4 regions of the Rhizobium sp. 05N49 genome follow, and region 4 is predicted to be linked to each of the others. Evidence: riboswitches for the same ligand, from Rfam matches in the RefSeq annotation. Region 4 holds a riboswitch; each other region holds the start of a gene.
What was found. Region 4 has a riboswitch for cobalamin ahead of nrdH (glutaredoxin-like protein NrdH). Riboswitches for the same ligand answer to the same signal wherever they lie in the genome.
Positions count from the first base shown of each region.

Region 1: another riboswitch for cobalamin. It lies ahead of AC1DF8_RS00970 (ABC transporter substrate-binding protein); the one in region 4 lies ahead of nrdH (glutaredoxin-like protein NrdH).
Region 2: another riboswitch for cobalamin. It lies ahead of bluB (5,6-dimethylbenzimidazole synthase); the one in region 4 lies ahead of nrdH (glutaredoxin-like protein NrdH).
Region 3: another riboswitch for cobalamin. It lies ahead of cobU (bifunctional adenosylcobinamide kinase/adenosylcobinamide-phosphate guanylyltransferase); the one in region 4 lies ahead of nrdH (glutaredoxin-like protein NrdH).

Region 1 covers NZ_JBFTME010000001.1:179,257-183,869, forward strand. The annotation lists gene AC1DF8_RS00955 (LysR family transcriptional regulator) at 1-50, shown strand, start outside; gene AC1DF8_RS00960 (NAD(P)-dependent alcohol dehydrogenase) at 57-1,115, opposite strand; gene AC1DF8_RS00965 (hypothetical protein) at 1,414-2,646, shown strand; cobalamin riboswitch at 2,705-2,953, shown strand; gene AC1DF8_RS00970 (ABC transporter substrate-binding protein) at 3,125-4,141, shown strand; gene AC1DF8_RS00975 (FecCD family ABC transporter permease) at 4,153-4,613, shown strand, end outside.
Region 2 covers NZ_JBFTME010000006.1:54,420-59,032, reverse strand. The annotation lists gene AC1DF8_RS13905 (MFS transporter) at 1-1,095, shown strand, start outside; gene bluB (5,6-dimethylbenzimidazole synthase) at 1,113-1,814, opposite strand; cobalamin riboswitch at 1,857-2,048, opposite strand; gene AC1DF8_RS13895 (DHA2 family efflux MFS transporter permease subunit) at 2,202-3,626, shown strand; gene AC1DF8_RS13890 (3-deoxy-7-phosphoheptulonate synthase) at 3,868-4,613, shown strand, end outside.
Region 3 covers NZ_JBFTME010000001.1:341,831-346,443, reverse strand. The annotation lists gene AC1DF8_RS01815 (chloride channel protein) at 1-1,147, opposite strand, end outside; cobalamin riboswitch at 1,355-1,745, shown strand; gene cobU (bifunctional adenosylcobinamide kinase/adenosylcobinamide-phosphate guanylyltransferase) at 2,074-2,583, shown strand; gene cobW (cobalamin biosynthesis protein CobW) at 2,588-3,634, shown strand; gene cobN (cobaltochelatase subunit CobN) at 3,646-4,613, shown strand, end outside.
Region 4 covers NZ_JBFTME010000009.1:299,836-304,448, reverse strand. The annotation lists gene metE (5-methyltetrahydropteroyltriglutamate--homocysteine S-methyltransferase) at 1-2,134, shown strand, start outside; cobalamin riboswitch at 2,313-2,539, shown strand; gene nrdH (glutaredoxin-like protein NrdH) at 2,803-3,024, shown strand; gene nrdI (class Ib ribonucleoside-diphosphate reductase assembly flavoprotein NrdI) at 3,038-3,439, shown strand; gene nrdE (class 1b ribonucleoside-diphosphate reductase subunit alpha) at 3,418-4,613, shown strand, end outside.

The DNA of each region.
Region 1 (4,613 bases), on a different contig from region 4:
CGGCCCTTTCTGTCTTCGTGGAAGCGCTGCGCGCCATCCCGAAACGGTGAGCGACGTCAGGCCGCCTGCGCCGCCGGCATCGTTGCCATGTCGATGACGAAGCGGTAGCGCACATCGCCGCGCTCCATCCGCTCGAAGGCCTTGGCGATATCCCCCATGGCGATCATCTCGCATTCCGGCAGGATGTTCTTGCGGCCGCAGAAATCCAGCATTTCCTGCGTCTGCCTGATCCCGCCGCTCGGTGTGCCGGCAATGCGCCGGCGCCCCCTGATCAGCGACAGGTTGCTGAATTTCGGCGTATCGACCAGCGAGCCGGCAATGACCAGCGTGCCGTCGGAATCGAGCGTGTCGAGATAGGGGCCGAGATCATGCTCGTAAGGCACGGTATCGATGATCACGTCGAAGGCGAAGGCCGCAGCCTCCATCGCCTTGGCATCAGTCGACAGCAGCACCTTGTCGGCACTGAGTTCGCGTGCCGTCGCGATCTTGCCCGCCGAGCGCGTCAGAACCGTCACCTCAGCCCCCAGCGCCGAAGCGAACTTGACGGCGAGATGCCCGAGCCCGCCGAGCCCGATCACGCCCACCCGGCTGCCAGGGCCGACATTCCACGTACGCAGCGGCGAGTAGGTGGTAATCCCGGCGCAGAGCAGCGGCCCGACCCGCGAAAGGTCCAGCCCGTCGGGCACGCTGAGAACGAATTCCTCGCGCACGACGATATGATCTGAATAGCCGCCATAGGTCGTCTCGCCGGTCACTCGGTCCTGGCCGTTATAGGTGACGGTGACGCCCTTGTAGCACATCTGCTCTTCGTTGCGCCGGCAGTTGGGGCACTCCATGCAGCTGTCGACGATCGTGCCGACGGCAACATTGTCGCCCGCCTTGAAGCGTGAAACGGCGCTCCCCACGGCAGACACCCGCCCGACAATCTCATGGCCCGGCACGACCGGATAGGCCGAAAAGCCCCAGTCGTTGCGGGCCATATGCAGGTCCGTATGGCAGACCCCGCAATAGAGAATATCGATCGCCACGTCCTCGGGACGCAGGTCCCGGCGGTCGAAAGAGAAAGGTTGCAACGGCGTATTCGCATCGGTTGCGGCAAATGCTGATGTTCTCAATGGCTTATCCCTTGCAAGGCTGTTGAATGCTGACGGGCACCAGAAGCTGTGCCGGATGGGATATAGCGTCGATAAATTATCCGGATTAGACGAGGAATGCGGGAAAGGCTTGTGAGATAGGCTCAGCAATCGCTTATCGATGGCCTGCGTCATACACCGCTATCCGGTCATGATGAAAAGCCAGACATCGAACGGCCGGCGCCCCCAATTTCTCAAAAATCCGACAGCCGCGACTGGACAAGGCAAATGTAACTTTATAACAACAGCGATGTAATGTTATTACATTAAAGGAGATTTCATGTCCCGGCGCCTTTTCGCTATCTTCGCAGTCGCCACTACGCTCACATCCGCCACCTTGCCATCGACTTCCCGCGCCGAGGAGGAACAGCAGGAGAGCTGGCGGCTTTTCGTGGCTGATCACAGCCTGCCGGTCGTCCACGCCATAGATCTTGCGAGCGGGAGACAGATCGGTCGCTTCGATCTCAAGGGTTATGCCGCCCTGTCGTTGAGCGACACCGGGCGCACGGTCTTTGCCGTCCAGGGTGAAGAGAATATCGTTCACGTCATCGATACCGGCATTGCCCTTTCCGATCATGGAGAGCATCGCGATCTCGAGGTGGCGCCACCCAAGCTGATCGGCACGACGATAAAGGGCGAGAAGCCGGGCCATGTGGTGACGCATGGCGATGACGTGGCGATTTTCTACGACCGCACCGACCGCTTCGATCTCTTGAAGGAGAGCAGCCTGCTGCAGGAAAAGCCGGAGCCGAAAGCTGTCAACACCATCGCCGCCCATCACGGCGTCGCGGTGCCGATGGGCAATCACCTGCTGGTCTCCGTGCCGAACATGCAGGCGCCGGTCAAGGAGGGCGAACTGCCGCCACGCCTGGGCCTGCGGGTGCTCGACCGGGATGGCCGGCAGATCGGCGATGTCGCGCCCTGCACCGGCCTGCATGGCGAGGCAACCTCCGCCCGCCTCGTCGCCTTCGGTTGCGAGGAAGGCGTGCTCATCGCCCGCCCCAGCGGCGCGGAAGGCCCGAGCGTGGAAATGCTCGCCTATGGCGCATCGCTGCCGCGGGGCAAGGTCTCGACGCTGCTCGGCGGCCGCTCGATGCAGTTCTTCCTCGGCAATTACGGAGAGGACAAGCTGGCGCTGATCGATCCTGATAATACGGACGCACCTTATCGCATCATCGACCTTCCAACGCGGCGCGTCGATTTTGTGCTCGATCCGGCAAAGTTTCAGAATGCCTACATCCTCACCGAAGACGGCAGGCTGCATCTGCTCGATACAGTCGAGGGCGAGATCGTCAGATCGGAAACCGTAACAGAGCCCTACAGCAAGGATGGTCATTGGCGCGATCCGCGTCCGCGGCTGGCCGTGGCCGGCGATGATATCGCCATCAGCGATCCCCGTCACAGCTTGATTCGCCTCGTCAGCACGCAGACGCTGAAGGAGGTGCGTACGATCCCCGTCGAGGGCCAGCCCTTCGCGCTTGTCGCCGCCGGCGGCTCGGGCGCCAGTCACTAAGGCGGCTTCGGACCCGACACACTTCGCATTCCGGCGCTTGACGTCGCCCATGGCGGCGTCATAGATCGAGGCGACGGTTCCCCGAAGAGAACTCCGAGGGGAATAATAGGGAACACGGTGAGGACGACCCAAGAGGGACCGAGACCGTGGCTGCCCCCGCAACTGTAAGCGGATTGTCGATCTCGGGGTTGATCGCTTCAGCGATCACGCCCTCGGCCTCAGGGCCGTGCCACTGCGATTTCGCGGGAAGGCAGATGACCGGCACATATTCGCGAGCCAGGAGACCTGCCGTCGATCACGATCCAATCAAGCCGGGCGGGGATGCCCGGACAAGGAGCAGACATGATTGACAAGATCCCTCCCCACCTGCCGCCATCCATCCGTCTCGATTGGACGATCCGCCGCTAGCCTCCCGCTCGCTGACCATCGTTCGCGCGCCGGCATCCGCTAGCCCTTTTCCTTTGATCGAGAGTTTTCCATGCGACAGCTTCTGAAGAGCTTTTCCCTCGCGCTCGGGCTGGCCGGCTTTGCTGCGCCCGCACTTGCCGCCACCCAATATCCCATCACCCTCACCAATTGCGGCCAGCAGGTCACCTTCGAAAGGGCGCCGGCCAAGATCGTCTCGATCGGCCAGGGCATGACCGAAGTGCTGTTCTCGCTCGGCCTTGCCGACAAGATCGCCGGCACGGCCGTTTGGGTCGGCCCGGTCCTGCCGCAATATGCCGATGTTAACAGCAGGATCAAACGGCTGGCCGATAACGACCCGAGCTTCGAATCCGTCGTCGGCGCGGAGCCTGATCTGGTGGCTGCCGAATTCGAATGGCATGTCGGCACGCAAGGCTCCGTCGGCAAGCGCGAGCAGTTTGGGGATCTCGGCATCAACACCTATGTCGCGCCGGCCGATTGCGTCGCCAAGATCAATACCGACGGCGGCGATGGCGTGCGCAAGGAACTGTTCACGATGGACCTGATCTATCAGGAAATCGCCGAACTCTCCGAGATCTTCGACGTGAAAGACCGCGGCGATGCTGTCATCGCCGACCTGAAGAAGCGGGAGGCCGCGGCCGTTGCCTCTGTTGCCGGTGCTGCGGCAAAGAACCTGCCGGTCGTCTTCTGGTTCTCCAGCAAGGAAGTGAAAGGCGATGCCTTCATCGCCGGTAAAAACAGCGCACCAGCCTATATCCTGAAGACGCTCGGGGCGAAGAACGTCGTCACGACGGAAGAGGAATGGCCCCTCGTCGGCTGGGAAACGATTGCGCAGGCCAATCCCGCCGTCATCGTCATCGCCACCATGGACCGCCGCCGCTATGCCGCCGATGATCCCAAGGTGAAGGTGGATTTCCTGGAAAACGATCCGGTTACGAAAGAGCTCGATGCCGTCAGGAACAAGCGCTTCATCATGATGGACGCGCAGTCGATGAACCCGACGATCAGAACCATCGACGGCATCGAGACGCTGGCAAAGGGCATCCAGTCCTTCGGTCTGGCCCAGTGAGCCAGGCTGCCTTGCCACAGAGGATATGGTGGGCGCTTGCCACGCTCACCATCGCCGCCCTCCTCCTGCTCGGTATCATGATCAGTCTCGCCGTATCGATCGGCGAGATATCGATCCCGCTCGCCACCACGGCAGAAGCGGTCTCCAACCGCCTCTTCGGCACAGCATTCGAGCTCAGCCGCATCCATCAGGGCATCGTCTGGGATTACCGCCTCAGCCGCGCGCTGGTGGCGGCCAGTGCCGGCGCATCGCTGGCACTCTGCGGCACGGTGCTGCAGGCGCTGCTGCGCAATCCGCTTGCCGAACCCTATGTGCTCGGCATTTCGGCCGGCGCCTCCACCGGGGCCGTCTGCGTCATGATCCTTGGCTTCGGCTATGGCGTGCTCAGCCTCTCCGCCGGCGCCTTCATCGGCGCTCTCATCGCCTTCCTGCTGGTCGGCATTCTGGCGGCCGGTGTGGGCGGCACCAGCGA
Region 2 (4,613 bases), on a different contig from region 4:
ATCGGCCTGGGCTTCGGCCCGATCGTCGGCGTCGGCATCGTGGCGGTGGCCGGCTGGCAATGGGTATTCCTCATCCATGCCGTACTGGCGGCCGTGACAATCGCTCTCGCGCTGACGGGAATTCAGGAATCGCGTGATCCCGCGGCCGGACGGCTCGATATCGCCGGCATCGCCACCCTTTCGCTGGCGGTCTTCTGCCTTGCCTTCTTCATCACCCAGGGGCCGGCTCTCGGTTTTGCGAGCCCGGCTGCGCTTGGCATTATCGGACTTGGCGCCGCAAGCCTCGTCGCCTTCGTCGTTGCCGAAAAGCTGAACCCGCGACCGATGTTCGATGCCTCGGTGTTCCGCATCCGCACCTTCTCGGGCGCCATTGTCGGTTCGGCCGCCATGAATATCAGCTTCTGGCCTTTCATGATCTATTTGCCGATCTGGTATGAAGCCGGCCTCGGTTACGGCAGTGTGGCGGCCGGCATCGCCTTGCTGGCCTATACGCTGCCGACGCTCGTCGTGCCGCCGCTTGCCGAGCGGCTTATGCTGCGCTACCGGCCAGGTATCATCATTCCCGGCGGCCTTTTCACCATCGGACTCGGCTTCCTGCTGATGAAGTCAGGCAGCGCCGCCGCCGCGCCAAGCTGGCTGACGATGCTGCCCGGCGCGCTGCTTGCCGGCATCGGGCTTGGCTTCACCAATACCCCGGTCACCAACACGACAACCGGTGCGGTATCCAGCGACCGCGCCGGTATGGCCTCCGGCATCGACATGAGCGCCCGGATGATCTCGCTCGCAATCAACATCGCGGTCATGGGCTTCATCCTGTTCACTGGTGTGCTCTCCCATCTGAAGAGCGCCTTGCCGAACTCGATGGACGCAGGCGATCTGCGCCTGCTTGCCGAACGGATCTCCGCCGGCAGCATCGCCGCCCTGCCTGATATTCCCGCCGAGACGGTGCATGATGCGCTGGTCGCAGGCTTCGGCGGTGTCATGCTCTATGGAGCGATCGGCGTCTGGCTTCTCGCTGCTGCGAGCCTCCTCACCTTTGGCCATTGGAGGACACCAGCCTGCGCCAAGGATTGCAGCACCCAGCCGGCCGAGTGAAGCACACCCGTGCCGGCTCAAACCGGCGCGGCCTCGCCTTCCACCTGCCCCCAGCCGTCATGGAAGACCAGTTCTTCCAGCGCCACCCGCTGCCGCCAGCCTTTGACCGCCAGTTCCGGCTCCTCGTAGAGCCGGTCGACGAAGCCGGCGCAGAGCCAGGCGACGACTTCGATATGATTGGGAATGCCGAGTATCTCCTTGAGGTCGCCCTCGCGAAAGATGCTGACCCAGCCGATGCCGACGCCTTCGGCACGGGCCGCGAGCCACAGGTTCTGGATGGCGCAGACGGTGGAATAGCTGTCCATGCGTGGATTATGCGTGCGTCCCAGCACGACGCTGCCGCTGCGGGTCGGATCGCAGGTCACGCAGATGCCGAGCGGCGCCTGGACAATGCCTTCGAGCTTCAGCGAACGATATTTTTCCTGCCGCTCGCCGGTAAACATGCTGGCCGCTTCCTCATTCGCGCTGACAAACGCATCGCGCACGCGCGTCCTCACCTCGGCGCTTTTCACCAGGATGAAATTCCACGGTTGCATGAAGCCGACCGAAGGCGCGTGGTGCGCGGCGGTCAAAAGCCGCGTCACCAGATCGTCCGGCAAGGGATCGGGCAGGAACTGGCTGCGCACGTCGCGCCGCGTCATGATCGCGTGGTAGACGGCCTCGCGTTCGGCCGCAGAAAAGCTGGATGCCGGACAAACGGCATCATCAATGGGTCGCATCGTCAAATCCCCAACAACGCAACCGCCCGCCGTCCGCGCGGGTTGGGTCTATCTTGCCAGGCCGGTCTTCTGACTCGGCGTCCTCCGCCTCGCCGCTGCCTTCCCGGCCGCAAAGCCAGTGGCGTAGTTTGAACGGCGAGCGTCAGCCTTACAGCGTTGGGCACGTTCCGGTCTTCCACCGGATTCCCGATTCTCCCCCTGGTGACAGCGGGCACCTGACAGGGCGATCTATGGCGCGGAAAGGCCATGGCCGCAAGCCACATGCGACATTCATTTCGTGGACAGGTTGAAAATGCTGGCCTAGAACGAGACCCTGATCCGAGCGGCGCCATTGGTGCCGAATCCCTTCTCCTTGCATCCCGGTTGCCCGTGTCCCGCCTAACGCCGATGATCCTTGCGGTCGCCCTGTTCATGGAACAGATGGATTCGACCGTGATCGCCACCAGCCTGCCGGCTATTGCGGCCGATATCGGCACCTCGCCGATCGCGCTGAAGCTTGCGGTAACCAGCTACCTTGTGGCGCTTGCGATCTTCATTCCGATCAGCGGCTGGATGTCGGATCGCTTCGGCGCGCGCAACATTTTCCGTCTGGCAATAGCAGTCTTCATGGTCGGTTCGGTTGCCTGCGCCTTTTCGAATTCCATCGCCGCCTTCGTCATTTCCCGGCTCATCCAGGGCGCCGGCGGCTCGATGATGACGCCGGTCGGACGGCTGCTTCTGGTGCGCGGCACGCCACGTCACCAGCTGGTGAATGCCATGGCCTGGCTCACCATTCCGGCCCTGATCGGCCCGATCATGGGCCCGCCGATCGGCGGTTTCCTGACGACCTATTTGAGTTGGCACTGGATCTTCTGGATCAACGTTCCGATCGGCATCATCGGCATTGCGCTGGTCACCCGCTTCCTGCCGGCGATTGAGCCGCGCAGCCCGAAGCCGATGGATTTTCCGGGTTTCTTCCTGTCCGGGATCGGCTTTGCCGGTTTCGTCTTCGGAATATCCGTCATCAGCCTGCCGGCCGTTCCCGTCATCTACGGCTATGTCACCGTCGCGGTCGGCGTCCTCTCCGGTATCCTGTATTTCGTCCATGCCAGGCGCACGCCGCATCCGCTGCTTGATCCGAAAATGTTCCGCTACCCGATGTTCCGGGCGGCGATCCTCGGCGCCTCGAATTTCCGCATGGGGCTCGGCGCGCTGCCCTTCCTCATGCCGCTGATGCTGCAGCTCGGTTTCGGTCTGACACCGCTGCAGTCTGGCTCTGTCACCTTCGTCAGCGCACTCGGCTCCATGGGCTCGAAATTCGCTGCAACCCGCACCTATAACGCCTTCGGCTTCCGCAACGTCATCGCGCTGACCACCTTCCTTGCCGCGATCTGCCTCGGCGTGAACGGCTTCTTCACTGCTGAAACGCCGATCTATCTCATCATGGGCTCTCTTCTCGTCGGCGGACTGCTGCGCTCCATGGCCTTCTCGGGTGTCAACGCCATGGCCTTCGGCGATGTCGACGAGGCCGACAGCAGCCAGGCGACGGCCATCAATGCCGTGGCGCAGCGCATCTCCATGGCCATGGGTGTTGCAGTCGCAGGGACGATCCTGGAAGTGTCCGCCAACTTCCACGGCGGCCAACTCACGGTCACCGATTTCCATATCGCCTTCTTTATCGTGGCAGGGATTTCCGCGCTCGCCTGCATCACTTTCCTGCGCCTGCCCGCCAATGCCGGCGATGACATGACGACACGCCGCGGCAAGCATGGACATGCCGAAGCGGCTGCGCCGGAAGATGCCCAGAGAGAGGCAATGGCCGAAAGCCGATAAAACTTCACAGACCTGTCATTTTTCCTCACAGAATCCACGTGACAATTCCAATTCGCATGTCTACATAGGCGGCATGTCGATTTCGTCCGTTTACGCATCGCGATTTTATTCGTACCGCTGCTTCCAGCGGATGCGGGTCTGTGCGTAACCGAAACTAACGCGACGACACACCCGAACAGCCGCTAGTCAACCTGGCGGCTTTTTTGTTCCGCCACGGTATGACCAAACAGGAGAGCATACCGTGACTGACACTATTGATGATCTGCGCATCGTCGAGATCACCCCGCTGACCAAGCCTGCCGATATTATCAAGGAAATCCCGCGTGACCGAGCGGTGACCGAGACCGTGACCGGCACGCGCGACACCATCCACAATATCCTGACGGGCAAGGACGACCGCCAGCTGGTCATCATCGGTCCCTGCTCGATCCATGATCCGGCAGCCGCCCGCGAATATGCGTCCCGTCTCGTCGAACAGCGACGACGCCTCTCCGGCGATCTCGAAATCGTCATGCGCGTCTATTTCGAAAAGCCCCGCACCACCGTCGGCTGGAAGGGTTTGATGAACGACCCGCATCTCGACGGCAGCTACCGCATTGAGGAAGGCCTGCGCCTCGCCCGCCGCCTGCTGCTCGACATCAACGCCATGGGCCTGCCGGCCGGCTGCGAATTCCTCGATACGATCACGCCGCAGTACATCGCCGATCTCGTCAGCTACGGCGCCATCGGCGCGCGCACGACCGAAAGCCAGATCCACCGTCAGCTCGCCTCGGGTCTCTCCTGCCCGATCGGCTTCAAGAACGGCACGGACGGCAGCGCGCGCGTCGCGCTCGACGCGATCATGGCCGCTTCCCAGCCGCATCATTTCCCGGCGGTTACCAAGGATGGACAGGCAGCGATCGCCTCCACCCGCGGCAACGAGGACTGCCACATCATTCTGCGCGGCGGCAAGCGCCCGAACTATGAGGCAGCCGACGTGCAGGCCGT
Region 3 (4,613 bases), on a different contig from region 4:
CCACGGCATAGATCACGGGCGTCAGCGTCGCATCGGCGAAATAGGGGGCGGAATAGGCAAAGAGCTTGCCGAGCAGCGCGCCCATGAAAAGCGAGGCGAAGAACAGGCCGCCCCTGAAGCCGGAGCCGATGGAGACGGCGGATGCCACCGACTTCAGAAGGAAAAGACCGATCAGCGCGGGGATCGTGATCTCGTGGGAGAGGTTCAGATGCAGCGCGCCGTGGCCGGCGGCCAGCACCTGTGGCGATACCAGCGCCAGCAGGCCGACGACGATGCCGCCGAGCGCCGGGCGGAAAGGCAGTGCGATGGCGCTCTTGCGCGCCAATTCCTCTACGAAGGAGACGCCCTGCATGATGAGGATGCCGACGCCGGCGCAGAAGGCGCCGAGCGCGATGGCCGGCACGTAGTCTGCCGGCTGTACAGCGCCGAAACTGCCGACATCGATGATGAAATCGCTGCCGGCAAGAAGGCGCGCAACAAGAGTTGCGACAAGCGCCGAGACGACGACAGGTGTCAGCGACATAATGGTGTAGGTGCCGATGATCAGCTCGAAGGCGTAGAAGGCGCCGGTCAGCGGCGCATTGAAGGCGGCGGCGATGGCGCCGGCTGCGCCGCAGCCGACGAGCACACGCAGGTCCGCGCGGCGCAGCTGCAGCTTCAGGCCGAATTTCGAGGCGATGCCGGCCGCAAGCTGCGTATAACCGGCTTCCAGGCCGACGGATGCGCCGAAGCCATTGGAAACGAGATTCTGGATCGCGACAAGGATGCTGTCCGTCAGCGACAGGCGACCGCCATGCAGCGCATTGGCCTCGATCGGGTCGACCATCGGCTTCTTGCGCCATTTGGCGAGAATGAAGAGCAAGAGCCCGAGAAGCATGCCGCCGGCTACCGGGGCCGACATCAGCAAAAACTTGCTGTCGATCTGCGAGGCGCTGAGCCTCGTCGTGCCGTCTATGCCGAAGATCAGGCTGTGCATCTCTTCCGAGACATAGCTCATGGCTGAGACCGCAAGCCCCGATACGATGCCGACAAGCGCGCCGGCAAAGACCATGCCCATTTCGCTGTGGCGAATAAGCGCGCGCAGGCGCCCCGGATCGAAGGCGGTGCCTAGAGGGCCGAGGCGGCGAATGTGCATTCGGGAGAGCATCATGGGGAAATTAGGCGGCAAGAATAGGGGTCAAGGGCGGAGCCGGCATCCGCATGAGCGGCAATTGCGGCAAAAAACCGACCGGGCCGTAAAGTTTTTGTGACGTAAGCCTTTGATTAAAGACGATAATATCGGTAGTGTAAGTCGAGATGAACATGAGCGGGGCGTTGCGCGGCAATTGACATGGGAGTTGCACGCGCCTAACCATGAATCCACATAATGGATGGTTCCGGATCGGCAAACGCCTTCCGGATTAAAAGGGAATGTGACGGGGCGGACCCAAGCCGGGCGCCTTCATCACAGCCGACCCCGCGACTGTAGAGCAGTCAGGGTCTTCCATCCGGCATTTGGATTGCGGCGCCGACGGTCTTGCATTCTGCAAGCGGGCAAGGCGGACAAGTGCCGGAAAAGCCACTGGAAATGCATCGTGATCAGCCGGGGCAGGACGCCTCTAATTCTACGAATCGTCCGCCTTTTCACGAGATGCAGCCGGGAAGGCGAGGTAGATCCGCTGGCACGATAAGGGGCGACCGAGCGGTCGCCCCTGTCGCGGCCGATAACTGCGAGCCAGGAGACCTGCTATCCGTGCCGGGCATAATGCCCAATTTGGGCGCTTTGCCCGCTGCCAGCACGGAGGTTGTCTTGGCTGAAGGATGTTATTCAGCGCTGCCTCTGGTGGTGCGATATGGGCGCGGTGTTCCGCCGCCCCTCTGTGATGAGCTTCTGGCGCAGGCCGTTTTCTCTTCCCTGATTCCTGTGCTTGTCACAGGAAACCAGCCACGGCGCGTCTGCGCCGTGAATGAATCAATGTTATCGCGGAATGAGTCTCTCCTGCCCAAGGACTTGGGCAGGCTGGATTCCTGTGACAAGCACAGGAATGAGGGGTGTGGCGAAGGCCGCGCCCATCCTCAACGGACGGTGCTGTCATGACCACCACCTTCATCCTCGGCGGCGCTCGCTCCGGCAAATCCCGCTTCGCCGAAAATCTTATTGCCACGAGCGGTATCGAGCGCCATTACATCGCCACCGGCCGCGCCTGGGACGACGAGATGCAGGCGCGCATCGACCAGCACAGGGCCGATCGCGGCCCCTCCTGGACGACGCATGAGGAACCGCTCGATCTCACCGAGCGCCTGACCGCCATCGACGCGGAGGGCAGGGCCATCCTCGTCGATTGTCTGACGCTGTGGCTCACCAATCTGATGATGGAGGGGCGCGATATCGCCGCCCAGTCTGCCACCCTTGCTGGCTTTCTGCCTCATGCTAAGGCGCGGCTCGTCATCGTTTCCAATGAAGTCGGCCTCGGCATCGTGCCCGAGAACCGCATGGCGCGGGAATTTCGCGACTATGCAGGCCGGCTGCACCAGATGATCGCGGCTTCGGCCGCGGATGTTTATTTTATCGCAGCGGGTCTGCCGCTGAAAATGAAGGGTTAGTTCCATGCAGCAGAAAATCCCCGCAACCGTCATCACCGGCTTTCTCGGCGCCGGCAAGACGACGATGATCCGCAACCTGCTCACCAATGCCGGCGGCAAGAAGATCGCGCTGATCATCAACGAGTTCGGCGATCTCGGCGTCGATGGCGACGTGCTGAAGGGCTGCGGTGCGGAAAACTGCACCGAGGACGACATCATCGAGCTCACCAATGGCTGCATCTGCTGCACCGTTGCCGACGATTTCATTCCGACCATGACCAAGCTTCTGGAGCGCGAGCAGCGCCCTGACCATATCGTCATCGAAACCTCGGGCCTTGCCCTGCCGCAGCCGCTTGTCGCCGCCTTCAACTGGCCAGACATCCGCAGCGAAGTCACCGTCGATGGCGTCATCACCGTGGTCGATAGTGCGGCCGTTGCTGCCGGTCGTTTTGCCGATGACCACGATGCCGTCGATGCGCGCCGTGTCGAGGATGAATCGCTGGATCATGAAAGCCCGATCGAGGAACTGTTCGAGGATCAGCTGACCTGCGCCGACCTGATCGTGCTCAACAAGACCGATCTGATCGACGCGGACGGGCTTGGCCGCGTGAAGAGCGAAGTTGCCTCGCGCATTGCCCGCAAGCCTGTCATGATCGAAGCGAAGAACGGCGAGGTGCCGGCAAGCGTGCTGCTCGGCCTCGGCATCGGCACGGAAGACGATATCGTCAACCGCAAGTCCCATCACGAGCTGGAGCATGAGGATGGCGAGCCGCACGACCATGACGAATTCGACAGTTTCGTCGTCGAACTCGGGGCTGTCTCGGATACGGCAGGTTTCGTCGAGAAGCTGAAGGGCATCATCGCCGAGCATGACGTGCTGCGCCTGAAGGGCTTCATCGATGTCTCCGGCAAGCCGATGCGCCTGCAGCTACAGGCCGTGGGTGCCCGCATCGACCAGTATTTCGACCGTGCCTGGGCGCCGGGTGAGGCCCGCAATACGCGTCTCGTCGTCATCGGTCTGCACGAGATGGATCAGGACGCAGTGCGCAAGGCGATCGAAGCGCTCGTCTGAGGACATAACGAATGCATCTGCTTCTCGCTCAACAGGGGACGATCAGCGACGGGGACGAGGCGATCGACCTCGGCCAGTCGCCGGGCGATATCCTGTTCCTGTCCGCTGCCGATACCGAGCTTGCGGCGATTGCCGCGGCCCATAGCGGCGGAGAAGGAGGCTATTCGCTGAGGCTTGCGAGCCTGATGAGCCTGAAGCACCCGATGTCGGTCGATGCCTATGTGGAGCGGACGGCGCGGCATGCGAAGCTGATCATCGTGCGGGCGCTCGGCGGGGCGAGCTATTTCCACTATGCGCTGGAGGCGCTGCATGCGGTCGCGGCGCGCAGCGGTGCGCTGATTGCGGTGCTGCCGGGGGATTCCAAGCCGGATGCCGGGCTGACGCCGTTTTCCAATGTGGTTCTGGAGGATCTGAATGCGCTCTGGGCCTATCTGATCGAGGGTGGCGATGCCAATGCGCGGGGCTTTCTGGCCTATGCGGCGGCGATGCTCTCGGGAGAGGAGAAGCCGGCGCCGGCTGTGCCGTTGATGAAGGCCGGGATCTGGTGGCCGGGGCGGGGACTTGTTGGGGTCGAGGAGTGGCGGAAGCTCACCGGTTCTGTCTTCTCCCCAGCGGGGAGAAGATGCCCGGCAGGGCAGATGAGAGGGGCGAGCGACGGAGAGAGCGAGCAACAGGAGCACGATTTCGAGGTTTGTGGGGTGGCCCCCTCATCCGACCCTTCGGGCCACCGACCGGGGTCGAGCCACGGGTCTCGACCTGTCCTCCGGACCCCCGCTGGGGAGAAGGGACAGGCAGCACCCGTCGTTGCCATCGCCTTCTACCGCGCACTCGTGCACAGCGGCGAAACCCGCCCTGTCGAGGCACTGATCGAAACCCTGCAGGCGCAGGGTCTTCGCCCATTGCCGGTCTTTGCCTACAGCCTCAAGGACCCGGTTTCCAAGGGCATCCTCGAAGCCATCTTCGCCGATCTCCAACCCGA
Region 4 (4,613 bases):
CTCGTTCTATGACCATGTGCTCGACACGACTGTCATGGTCGGCGCCATACCTTCGGCCTATGGCTGGAAGGGCGGGCCTGTTGCGCTCGATACCTATTTCGCCATGGCACGCGGCTCGACCGGCGAAGAGGCGCATGCCGATTGCGGCCATCAGCATCACCACGGTCATGGCGTGCCAGCGCTGGAAATGACCAAGTGGTTCGACACAAACTACCACTACATGGTGCCGGAACTCGGTCCCGATCAATCCTTCGCGCTGACCGTAAACAGGCCGCTCGATGCCTTCATCGAGGCGAAGACGCTTGGAATCCACACACGGCCAGTCATCCTCGGCCCTGTCACCTTCCTGAAACTCGCCAAGGGAACCGAGGAAGGTTTTGCACCGATCAGCCTGCTTGAACGCCTGTTGCCTGTTTATGCGAGGGTGCTTGCGGAACTGAGCGCTGCCGGTGCCGACTGGGTGCAGATCGACGAACCGTGCCTGGTGCTGGATCTCTCAGGAGAAGAGCAGGCAGCATTGAAGCATGCCTATCGTGCGCTGCACGAGCTGGTACCGAACCTGAAGATCATGCTCGCCACCTATTTCGGCAATATAGGCGATAACCTGCCGACGGCGCTCGCATTGCCGGTTTCCGGCCTGCATGTCGATCTCGTTCGTGCTCCGCAGCAGATCGATGCCCTTCTCAAGGCGTCCCCCGATTTGACGCTGTCGCTCGGCATCATCGACGGACGCAATATCTGGAGGGCGGACCTTGCCGCGATCCTGAAAAAGATCGAGCCACTGGTTCAGCGCTTCGGTGCGGATGGACTGCAGATCGCGCCGTCCTGCTCGCTGCTGCATGTGCCGATCGACCTGGATCTGGAAACCGGACTGGATGAGGAACTGACGTCGTGGCTCGCTTTCGCCACCCAGAAACTCGATGAACTCTCTGCCCTCGGCAGCTCCGGCGGGGCTTATCAAGGAATTGCTGCAGCCTCTCAGGCCGTTGCCTCTCGAGCGGCTTCTCCACGTGTGCATGATCTCAAAGTCAGGCAGCGGGTCGCGGCAATCGATGAGACGATGATGACGCGGAGCAGCGGTTTTGCCGAGCGGACCAGCTTGCAGGCGCGCAAGCTTCGCCTGCCGCTCTTCCCGACAACGACGATCGGCTCCTTCCCGCAGACATCCAATGTGCGCAAGTCCCGCTCGGCCTTCGCAAAGGGTACGATCAGCGAGGCGGACTACGATGCGTTCCTGAAAAAGGAGACCGAAGCGGCGATCCGCTGGCAGGAGGAAATCGGCCTCGACGTGCTCGTCCACGGGGAATTCGAGCGTAACGACATGGTGCAGTATTTCGGTGAGCAGCTTTCCGGTTTCGCCTTTACGCAGCATGCCTGGGTGCAGAGCTACGGTTCGCGCTATGTCCGCCCGCCTATCATCTTCGGCGACGTCTCTCGGCCAAAGCCGATGACAGTCGAGTGGTGGCGCTACGCGCAGTCGCTGACGGACAAGCCGGTCAAGGGAATGCTGACCGGTCCGGTGACGATCCTCAACTGGTCCTTCGTGCGTGATGATCTTTCTCGCGCCGATGTCAGCCGGCAGATCGCTCTGGCGATCCGCGACGAAGTGCTCGATCTCGAAAAGGCGGGTGCTGCGATGATCCAGATCGACGAGGCCGCTCTCCGTGAGGGTCTGCCATTGCGCAAGGCCGACTGGAAGACCTATCTCGACTGGGCGGTCGAGAGTTTTCGCCTCTGCGCATCCGGTGTTTCCGACGAGACGCAGATCCATACGCATATGTGCTATTCGGAGTTCAACCAGATCATCGATGCCATCGCCGCGATGGATGCCGATGTGATCTCCATCGAAACCTCGCGGTCGAAGATGGAACTTCTGGAAGCCTTCCGCAGCTACAAATACCCGAACGAGATCGGCCCCGGCGTCTACGACATCCATTCGCCCCGCGTTCCGGATGTTGCTGAGATGACCGAGCTCCTCACGCTGGCGCGGAAACGTCTGACGGACGGGCAGCTCTGGATCAATCCGGATTGCGGATTGAAGACACGCAAGTGGGAAGAGGTTCGTCCGGCGCTGGTCAACATGGTTGCCGCCGCTCGGCAGTTGCGTATTGCCGCAGCGCCGACACGCGCCTGAGCGCCTAATCGATTCCTGGAGAGCCGGCTATAGAGGCCGGCTCTTCCCAATGCTGCCTTCTCCACAGCCTGCTTTCGTTAACCATTCATTAACCACGTTTTTCACAGGAATGCAGTGATTTCAAACATGCCGTAACGCGATGCACAAACCATCCGTTGACGCAAACTGGGATTCGAGTACTATATCTAGTGTTCAAGGTTCCTTCGATTCGTGAGGGTCGGGGGCTAAGATGGGAATACGGTGCGTTTCGCCATGATGGCGCGACAAAGCCGGAGCTGCCCCCGCAACTGTAAGCGGCGAGCAACTGTCCGATTTCAGGTCACTGAGGCATGAAGCTTTGGGAAGGCTGGGGGCAGGGTGCTTCGACCCGCGAGCCAGGAGACCTGCCTTGAACGAGGTATCCACGGGCGGGGTGTCCGGAAGGTCGCGTATACGCAGGCGGGTCAAATCCGCGCCTGTTGCGCTGCCCCCGAATGTCCGCTGAACACTTCGGGGTTGAAGTCATGTTGAAAGCATTAAAACCGCCGCCCGCGCAGATCGTGCGGGGGAGAGTGTTCGGCGTGTAAAGCGCCAACTTTGTCAGATCAATACCAAGCATTGCCTCGGACGCCGCAAGGCGCCCGATCCTAGTTCTGCGTCTGGAATTCATTGACATCACGAGGAACATGATGAGCGTTACCGTTTACAGCAAGCCTGCCTGCGTACAGTGCACCGCTACCTACCGCGCCCTCGACCGTCTGGGCGTCGACTACCAGATCATCGATATCTCCGAGGACGCCGAGGCGCTCGATCGCGTGCGCGGCATGGGCTACATGCAGGTTCCGGTCGTCGTTGCCGGCGAGAACCATTGGGCGGGCTTCCGTCCCGACATGATCAGCGCGCTCTCCTGACCGGAGAAAAGCGGTGGGCCTGATCGTCTATTATTCCAGCCGGTCCGAGAATACCCATCGTTTCGTCGAGAGGCTGGGACTGCGCGCGGCGCGCATTCCCGTCGGAGCTGAAGACATCCACATTCGCGAACCCTATGTGCTGATCTCGCCCACCTATTGTGGCGATGGCGGAAAAGGGGCCGTGCCCAAGCAGGTGATCCGTTTCCTCAACGATGCGGAAAACCGCTCCAACATCCGCGGCGTCATTGCTGCGGGCAACAGCAATTTCGGCGAGACCTACGGGCTTGCCGGCGACGTGATCTCGCAAAAATGCCAGGTGCCTTACCTCTACCGGTTCGAGCTCCTGGGGACTGCCGAGGATGTCGCCAATGTCAAAGATGGGATGGGACGATTTTGGACACGGGGACAAATCTGACGCGGGATGCGGGCGTCAAGCCGCTCAAGGCCGTGGAAGCGCTGGATTATCACGCGCTGAATGCGATGCTGAACCTCTATGACGATGAGGGCAAGATCCAGCTCGACAAGGACCGCATGGCGGCCAAGCAATATTTCCTGCAGCATGTGAACCAGAACACGGTGTTCTTCCATAATCTCAGGGAGAAGCTCGATTATCTGGTAACTGAAGGCTATTACGAGCAGGAAGTGCTCGACCAGTATTCCTTCAACTTCGTCCGCGACCTGTTCGACGAAGCCTATGCCAAGAAGTTCCGGTTCCCAACCTTCCTCGGCGCCTTCAAATATTACACCAGCTACACGCTGAAGACCTTCGACGGAAAGCGCTACCTGGAGCGCTATGAAGACCGTATCTGCATGGTGGCGCTAGCGCTTGCCAGAGGCAATGAACAGCTTGCCCGCGATCTGATGGAAGAGATCATCTCCGGCCGGTTCCAGCCGGCAACGCCAACCTTCCTCAATGCCGGCAAGAAGCAGCGCGGCGAACTCGTCTCCTGCTTCCTGCTGCGTGTCGAAGACAATATGGAATCGATCGGCCGCTCCATCAATTCGGCGCTGCAGCTGTCCAAGCGCGGCGGTGGTGTTGCGCTGTCCTTGACGAACATCCGCGAGGCCGGTGCGCCGATCAAGCAGATCGAAAACCAGTCTTCCGGCATCATTCCCGTCATGAAGCTGCTGGAAGACTCGTTCTCCTACGCCAACCAGCTTGGTGCACGGCAGGGGGCAGGTGCCGTCTATCTCAACGCGCACCACCCCGATATCATGCGCTTCCTCGATACAAAGCGCGAAAATGCCGATGAGAAGATCCGCATCAAGACGCTATCGCTCGGCGTCGTCGTGCCTGACATCACCTTCGAGCTCGCCAAGAACAATGAGGATATGTACCTCTTCTCGCCCTATGACGTGGAGCGGGTCTATGGCGTCCCGTTCACCGAGATATCGGTGACGGAAAAGTATCGCGAGATGGTGGCGGATGCCCGTATCACCAAGAAGAAGATCAAGGCCCGCGAATTCTTCCAGGTGATCGCCGAAATACAGTTCGAGAGCGGCTATCCCTACATCATGTTCGAAGACACGGTGAACCGCGCGAACCCGATCGCCGGCCGCATCAGCATGAGCAACCTCTGCTCGGAAAT